Regions from separate parts of the Paenibacillus sp. 2KB_20 genome, predicted to be linked through region 2. Evidence: predicted binding sites of a transcription regulator. Region 2 holds the regulator's gene; the other holds the start of a gene.
What was found. Region 2 encodes NrdR, which represses ribonucleotide reductase genes. Its sites were predicted from a motif close to AACACNATATATNGTGTT; they were not measured.

Region 1 (4,429 bases), 410 kb from region 2:
GGCGATTTTTCAATGACGGTGCATTCGGTGGCTTCCAAATAGGCCATGAAGTGCTGCTGCACCTCCTGCGGCGTCATGGTCATATTAGGCTTCTTCCTCTCTTAGATTTTCTTCGACGGTGCTTCCCTGCTCGATATCCTGTTTAATATGGTGAATCGAGTCGCCCAATGTGCTGATGCGCTGGCGGAGCTCATCGTCGTTGCCGGACTCCAGCATGATTTTGTACAGACTCTTCTCGATGGATTCCTTCTTCTCGAACCGCTCCAGAATGACATCCAGTCCGCCGATAACCATCTCGAACATGTTGATCTTCTCGTGCAGCAGGTTCAGGATGTGCTCTTCAATGGTTCCCGACGTGGACAGATTGTAGATCTTCACGTCATTGGTCTGGCCGAGACGATGCACGCGTCCAATCCGCTGCTCAACCCGCATGGGATTCCAGGGCAGATCAAAGTTGATCATATGGTGGCAGAATTGCAGATTGATGCCTTCGCCGCCAGCTTCCGTCGCGATCATGACCTGCGCCTTGCCACGGAAGAGATCCATCATCCAGTCCTTCTTGCCGCGGTTCATTCCGCCTCGGTACGGTACGGAGATCAGTCCGTGATCGCGGAAATAATTGAGCAAGTATTCCTGCGTGGCTCGGTACTCCGTAAATACGATGACCTTCTCGTTCATTTGCTGGATGAGCTCGATGGTTTTTTCCGCCTTGGTGTTGGCTTTGATGGCCTTGATGAGATAGACGAGCTCCCAGATTTTATCGCGCAGCGGAGAGTCCTCGGGCAGCTTCTTGGACAGATTAACAAGAGTCACGAAGACGGCATCGCGACTGCTGCACACTTCACGCTGGAGCGTAACGAGTGACAGCATACTGCTTAAATTTCCCCCTGCTGCCTGATACTGATCTTTGACGAAGGACGTAACGCCGTCGTATAATGACTGTTCTTCGGGCGAAAGGCTAAGCCCTACATTGCGGACGGATCGCTTGGTGAATTTCACTTCGCCCTCGCCGCGGCGGTTACGGATCATGACCTTGGACAGCTCATCCTTGAGCTGATCCTGGTTCTTGGGTCTTCGTTTATCGACAACAAAATTAGCGGCAAACTGCCCTTGGCCTCCGAGCTGGCCCGGCTTCAGCAGAGTGATTAGATTGAAGAGCTCGCTGAGATCGTTCTGCACCGGCGTGGCCGTCAGCAAGAGGCAGTATTTTTTGCGCAGCTTTTGAATGAATTGATAATTGGATGTTTTCTTGTTCTTGAGTTTGTGCGCCTCATCGATGATGAGCATATCGTATTCCTCGTTCAGCAGAATCTCCTGATGCGGATCGCGTTTGGCCGTGTCCATGGAGGCGACGACGATATCATTCCCCCAAGAGTACGCTTTTTTCTGCGCAATCGCGGGAATGCCAAACTTGGAGTTCAGCTCGCGAACCCATTGCAGCACAAGGGAAGCCGGAACGAGAATCAACACTTTGGATACCAGACCGCGCACGATGTATTCTTTTAAAATAAGACCGGCTTCAATCGTCTTTCCTAGTCCCACCTCATCGGCGAGAATCGCTCTGCCCGACATCTCGAACAATACGCGTCTGGCGGTATCAGTCTGATGGGGGAGCGGGGATAAGGCGCCAAGATGCTTAAGGCATTGTAATTCTTCAAAGCTTGTAACCAAGCGGGATTTCTCGCCCTCAACGGCAAGTTGGGCCAGACGATAGTCACCCCAAGGTCCACCCTTGTCCAGTCGACCGGCGAGATCGTCAAACCAGGAACGGTCGATCTGCAGTGGAACGGGAAGGCGCGGGTCGGTAATCATGCCTGATTCGGCAGATGGCTGATGGTTCATGTCGATCTCCTCCTGTTGTGAAAGATTCCGGGCCAGCGGTGTATATGTAGTATGGACGAAAAAAGAAGTCTTCATAACCTTGCACGAATTCGGGAGGCGCGGAATACCCTATAGGGCGCACGGCTGCTGGAATTGGATATTTTCATCTTTTTTTTCATAGGGAAGGGCGAAAAAGAGAGCGAGAGGAAGAAAGCGGAAGCTTGCGAGCGGGAGCTTGGATCTGTTGGCTTAATTTTCACATTATCGGCATAGTTAACCTATATATAGTGTAGTATAATGAATTGGTAGCACTATATATGGTGTATATAGTGGTTTTAGATGTTTGACCGACTACATAACAGGTTATGTTGTTGGTGAGCGCATAACTGCGGAACTTTTTAATTTTATATCTTATATAGGAGGTAGTTGCTCTTGAGTACGATGCAGAATCAGCGGCTGGAAGGTTTAAGCGAGAAGATCTTTTTGGACCGGTATGCCTGGAAGGATGCGGACACCAACAACGCGAAGGTAGGCGATGTGGTGCTCGTTTTGACGAAGGATGATCCTAAATTTCCGACCAAGGAAGTTGGCGAAATCGTGAATCGCGAAGGCCGCAAGGTCACGGTGAAGACACGGAAGGGCGAGCTTGTGGAATCGGATGTGGAGAAACTGACGTTAACCATCGAGAAAACGCCGGAAGAAATGTGGGATCGACTCGCGGCTGCCATGTCATCGGTTGAGGCAACGCCGGAACTGCAGGAAGAGTGGCGCGGAAAGTTCCGCGAGATTCTGGATGATTGGAAGCTGGTACCGGGCGGACGGATTGCAGCTGGAGCGGGTGCGAGCGATGAATTGACGCTGTTCAACTGTTACGTGATTCCTTCGCCGAAGGACAGCCGGGGCGGCATCATGGAAACCCTGAGCGAGATGACCGAGATTATGGCTCGCGGCGGCGGTGTCGGCATTAACTTGTCTTCCCTGCGTCCTCGGCGTGCGATCGTGAGGGGCGTGAACGGTTCCTCCAGCGGTGCGGTATCGTGGGGCGGATTGTTCAGTTATACGACGGGATTGATCGAGCAGGGCGGAAGCCGCCGGGGTGCGCTCATGCTGATGATTAACGATTGGCATCCGGACGTGGAGGATTTCATTACCGTGAAGCAGACGATGGGACAAGTTACGAATGCGAACCTGTCGGTATGCGTCAGCAATGATTTCATGAAGGCTGTGAAGGAAGATTTGGACTGGGAGCTGGTGTTCCCGGATACTACTGATCCTGATTATGATGAGCTGTGGGACGGGGATCTGGATAAATGGAAGAAAGCCGGACACCGTATCATTCCATATAAAACCGTAAAAGCACGCGAGGTCTGGCATACCATTATCGAATCCGCATGGAAATCGGCAGAGCCGGGTGTCGTATTCATGGAATACTATAACCAGATGTCCAACAGCTGGTATTTCAATCCAATTATCTGTACGAACCCTTGCGGTGAGCAGGGACTTCCGGGCTGGGGCGTATGTAATCTGTCCGCGATGAACCTGTCGAAGTTCTATGATGAAGCGAATCATGACGTTGCCTGGGATGAGCTGGCGACAACGACGCGTTACTCTGTGCGTTTCCTGGATAATGTCATTGACCGGACGCCGTACCATTTTGAAGAAAACGAATTGAACCAGAAAAAAGAGCGCCGGGTGGGTCTCGGAACGATGGGTCTGGCCGAGCTGATGATCAAGCTGAACATCCGTTACGGCAGTCCGGAATCGCTGGAGTTCCTGGATAAGCTGTATGGCTTCATCGCGCGCGAAGCATATCTCGCTTCTGCGGATATTGCCGAGGAGAAGGGTTCGTTCCAAGCATTCGATGCCGAACTGTACCTGCAAAGCGGTTTCATGAAAAATATGACCGAAGTGTATCCTGAAGTTGCCGAAGCGGTACGCAAAAAAGGTGCACGCAACGTAACCGTCATTACCCAAGCGCCTACAGGCAGCACGGGTACCATGGTCGGAACGTCGACGGGGATCGAGCCGTACTTTGCCTTCAAATACTTCCGTCAAAGCCGACTTGGCTTCGACGAGCAGTTCGTGCCGATTGCCCAGGATTGGCTGGACAGCCATCCGGGCGAGGAGCTTCCGGATTATTACGTCACGGCGATGAGCCTCTCTGCCGAGGATCACATCCGCGTGCAGGCGGCGATTCAGCGCTGGGTAGACAGCTCCATCTCGAAGACGGCAAACTGCCCGTCGGACTTCACGGTTGAAGATACAAAGCGTTTGTATGAGCTGGCATTCGACCTTGGATGCAAAGGTGTAACGATCTACCGCGACGGCAGCCGTGACGTGCAGGTGCTGCAGACGGAGAAAAAAGAAGATAAGGCCGCCGAAGCGACAACAGCTTCTACTGTGGACACGGCGCTGGAGCAAAGCGCGACAGGCCAAGCCGCAGAGGATGCGGTGAGCGTTGAGACGGCGGCTGCAAGCGTGGCAGTGACAGCCTCACCGAGCAAGAGCGGGCTGGATAAACAATACAAGAAGCGTCCGCAAGTGCTGCGCGGCGCAACCTATAAAATGAACACACCGTTTGGCATGGCGTACATTACGATCAACGATC
Region 2 (4,429 bases):
GCAGGCAGGCGCGCTGTTACAGCGGTTCTTATCCCCATCTGTGGCGTCCGTGATCGGAGCCGCCATTTTGATTCTGCTGGGCTTATGGTCTCTATGCCAGCAAGTTCGCAGAAAAAACGAGTCTGATGTGCAGCCGGTTTCCAATAGGGTTATTACAAAGTCTCTTATAGAAACGCAGGGGGTTGACCATCAAGTAAAATTACGACGTGAGGTTAACACGGCAGGTCAAGAGCATCTTCAGCGGGCGGTATTCTCTCTTGAGATTCCGAAGATCGGCGTTGTCATTCAAATTCTCCGCAGTCCCTCGAAGGCGGATCTGGACGACTCCGGCAGCATCTCTCCGTGGGAGGCGATGTGGCTCGGGATCGCGCTATCGCTCGATGCGTTCGGGGCAGGGCTTGGCGCAGCCATGCTGGGCTTCTCACCGCTAGGTACCGCAACGGTTGTTTCCTTGTTTAGCGGGATATTCCTGGTGCTGGGCATGAGGGTTGGTTTACGCTTTGCGTCCAAAGGCGGCATGCGTTTTATCTCTTATTTGCCTGCTTTTTTGTTAATCGTCATGGGTATAATGAAGCTGTTATGAGGTGAAGTCATGAATATCGGTTTAACCGGAGGAATTGCAACAGGCAAGAGCACCGTGTCCTCCATGTTGACCATGAAGGGAGCACTTCTCGTCGATGCGGATCTCATCGCCCGGGAAGTGATGCTCCCGGGTCATCCGGTGCTGGGTAAAGTGACCGAACATTTTGGACAAGCGATCCTGTTTGAGGACGGTACGTTGAATCGAAAAAAACTCGGGGAGATGATCTTCCATCATCCCGAGCAGAGAACGGTGTTGAATGAGATCACGCATCCGGCGATCCGGCAGGAAATCCGGGAACGGACGGAAGCGTATGAGCGGCAGTATCCGGACCGGCTCGTGGTAGCGGATATACCGCTGCTGCTTGAGGCTAAGGAGCATTATTCTTATCTTGACCAGATCGCTGTCGTTTATGTACCGCGAGAGCTGCAGCTAGAGCGTCTGATGGTGCGCGATGATCTTAACAGGGAAGCGGCAGAAGCGCGTTTAAACAGCCAGATGGATATCGAGGAGAAGAAGCGTCTCGCGGATATCCTTATTGATAACAGCGGAACATTGGCCGAAACACAGCAGCAGGTGGACAACCTGTGGGGCAGGCTGGTTCGGTTATGAGGTGGCTCCGTAAAAAAAGAGTGCTGCTTCTGCTGTTTGTCTCTTTTGTAGCGCTGCTGTTTCTGAGCTCGAACTGGATGACCTTGCTGTATCCGATTTATTATAAGGATGAAATCCGGAAGCATGCCGCTTACTATGAGGTCGATCCCTTCCTGGTGGCTTCCATCATTCGAGTGGAGACGAACTTCAAGCCAGGCAAGGAATCCAAGAAAGGCGCGCTGGGCATTATGCAGTTGATGCCGGATACGGCGAATTGGGCGATGGAAATGGCCAAGCTGCCATCGGTGAACCTGCTGAACGTGAAGAATGAAGTGGATGCGAATATCCAGTTGGGCACCTGGTATATTCAGAATCTGCACAAGGAAATGGACGGCAATCCGATTGCCGCCATCGCCGCTTACAATGCAGGCCCCGGAAACGTGAAGAATTGGATCAACAAGGGCATGTGGGATGGAACCTACGAGAATGTGAAGAGTATTCCTATCGGGGAAACCCGTCACTATGTACAGCGCGTGATTTATTATTATAATCAGTATACAGATGTATATAAGGACGGCTTTTAACAAAAAAGAGCGCTGGACAGGCTCTTACATCGAGCCGTCCAACACTCCTTTTTTAAGGAAGAATCGATTATTGACCGGAGAATTGACCAGCCAATTGTTGCTCGGCCAGGGTTACAAGACGCTTTGTGATGTATCCCCCGATCGAACCGTTCTCGTAGGAAGTCATGTTACCTTGGTATCCGTCTTGTGGAATGGAGATACCAAGTTCTTGAGCTACCTCGTACTTCAATTGCTCAAGAGCAGCGTTTGCGCGAGGAACAACCAGGTTGTTGGAGTTGTTGTTGCTTTGTGCCATGTTAAGTTCACCTCCTTGGGTTGGTAAAAGTATTATGTCTCGGGTTTCGCATTTTCATAACATAAAAGAACAAAGTTTTGCTGGTAAATTTTTCTGTAGCGCCATTCAAGGCAAAATACGCTGAAACGAAGGAAGTGAAGATGACTTTATGAAATGTCCATATTGCAGTTATGCCGGAACGAAAGTGCTTGATTCCAGGCCGGCCAACGAGAATAAATCCATCCGCCGCCGCAGGGAATGCGAGCAGTGCAGCAAGAGATTCACAACCTTTGAGATGGTGGAGGAAACGCCGCTGATCGTCGTGAAAAAGGACGGAAGCCGCGAAGAATTCAGCCGGGAGAAGGTGCTCCGCGGTTTGATCCGGGCATGCGAGAAGCGTCCGGTATCCGTGGACCAGCTGGATATGATTGTATCGGATGTAGAGAAGGCACTGCGCAATACCGCAGCAGCAGAGGTGGAGAGCCGCCAGATCGGGGAGCTTCTGATGGAGCGGTTATATCCGGTCGATGAGGTAGCTTACGTCCGCTTTGCATCCGTGTATCGCCAATTCAAGGATATCAATATGTTTATGAAGGAACTGAAAAGCCTGCTGTCCAAGGGTACGGACGTTTCGGAGTTGTAAGAGCGCCATGGTTCCGCACGATCCAGGTGCTCTTCTGGTGCTCTCATAGGGCCCATTATCATCATCGCTAAGTGACATTATATAGAGAAGTAAAAGGGATACAGCACGTCATCAAAAAATGTGAAAAACATGTTGACATGCCTGCTGATTTTTTATATGATATAGAAGTCGCTTACGGGGCCTTAGCTCAGCTGGGAGAGCGCATCGCTGGCAGCGATGAGGTCAGGGGTTCGATCCCCCTAGGCTCCATAATAAGAAAACCCTTGATGATATATCATCAAGGGTTTTTTGCTTTATTAGGACGGTTTTAAATACATATCTAATTGGATTTGGGGACGAATTGGGGACGAAATTAATATGGAGAAACATGCATGGCCATTCATTAGGTCATGAGAACATGCAGCGCAAGGGAGGAGCATATATTCAACGTGTCTTTAGCGCTTACTATTAGGAGGAAAAAGACATCGGTAAAGTCTCCGTACTAACATCTTTGGCCGCTGAACTTGGTCTGGATGAAACAGACGTCCAGCCAGCCTTCTCATCAAGGTTGGCTGGACGTCTTTTTTAGGATGTATACTTATTTTTCAGCAACGATGGCAAACATGGGCCTATGGCGATTGAGAATTTTTTCTCCTGCGCGATAAAAATCGGCATCGAAACCTTCATGGACTTGGATTTTGGCAAATCCGATATATCGCAGCATTTCGGCGTCCCATCCCGGCCTTCTTACGTAGGTCAATGGCAAGGTAAGCGCCAATTGATCCCCTTCTTCGATATCCTTCTCTTCGCGATAAGGCAAGTAACCTTGATCAATTGCCTCTTCTTTAGCTTTTCTAAACAGCTCCGCCTCTTGGGGATTACTCAAAAACAAATTCCAGTTGGCATCGAAGATCATCACTTGTCCGCCGTCGTTCAGCATGCCATGCCAATTTTGATATGCGGCAACAGGATTATATAGGAACCAGGTGACGTTTCTGGAAATGATGATATCATATCTTTCTTCCGTCTTGTAATCGATAATATCGGTTTCTATTACTTTGAAATTGCAGTTATGCTTTTGCGCATTTTTATTAGCTCTAGCCACCATTTCAGACGAGGAGTCAATGGCGGTAACCTCATGCCCCATCCAACTAAGCAAAACCCCGAAGAAGCCGGGACCTGTTCCCACATCTAGGATTTTCAAATTTTGTTTTCCGGATAACTGATGATTCAAGATCGCTTTCCATTGATCATAGGAGTCGGTTGCAAATTCCGTATCTACAATTTCATCATAGACAGCAGCTCCTTTGTCCCAATAGTCACGATATTGCTGCGCGAGTTTATGCTCTGTCATTATTCAGATCTCCTTTTTTTAAAAAAAATGTTGCAAATCGTAATGATTACGATTAATAATATACAAAGATTACTCAGTATGCAAGCGGTCAAGATCATAGCGGCTGTTTAATCACAAACAACCTAGAAGAAAATTAGGAGGAGCATGGATGTTGGGGAGATTTAGATTCGGAGTTGCAGGACTTGTCGCATTATCTTTGCTTATGGGGTGTTCAAAAGAAACAGACCCGGTCCCTGGCAAAGCAGAAGACAAGCAAATCGTTGTTGCCGTAACGCAGGACGCTGAGGGAGATAAGCTCGATGCTTCGACCTACAATGGATCAAGACATACGCATGCCGCTGTATATGACGCGCTTGTGGAATATGAAGGAGAAGGGGAGCTTGTTCCCAGCCTGGCTGAATTCTGGCAGGTCTCCGAAGACGGT

Region 1: a site for NrdR is predicted at 2,129-2,146, ahead of AB4124_RS00450 (adenosylcobalamin-dependent ribonucleoside-diphosphate reductase). Genes of this name have one in related genera too.

The regions. Positions count from the first base shown of each region.
Region 1 is NZ_JBFRHH010000001.1:84,447-88,875, reverse strand. It holds gene AB4124_RS00460 (YqhG family protein) at 1-83, opposite strand, end outside; gene AB4124_RS00455 (DEAD/DEAH box helicase) at 85-1,842, opposite strand; gene AB4124_RS00450 (adenosylcobalamin-dependent ribonucleoside-diphosphate reductase) at 2,263-4,429, shown strand, end outside.
Region 2 is NZ_JBFRHH010000001.1:491,929-496,357, reverse strand. It holds gene AB4124_RS02295 (MntP/YtaF family protein) at 1-583, shown strand, start outside; gene coaE (dephospho-CoA kinase) at 593-1,192, shown strand; gene AB4124_RS02285 (lytic transglycosylase domain-containing protein) at 1,189-1,755, shown strand; gene AB4124_RS02280 (alpha/beta-type small acid-soluble spore protein) at 1,823-2,050, opposite strand; gene nrdR (transcriptional regulator NrdR) at 2,199-2,672, shown strand; tRNA gene AB4124_RS02270 (tRNA-Ala) at 2,849-2,921, shown strand; gene AB4124_RS02265 (class I SAM-dependent methyltransferase) at 3,250-4,005, opposite strand; gene AB4124_RS02260 (ABC transporter substrate-binding protein) at 4,154-4,429, shown strand, end outside.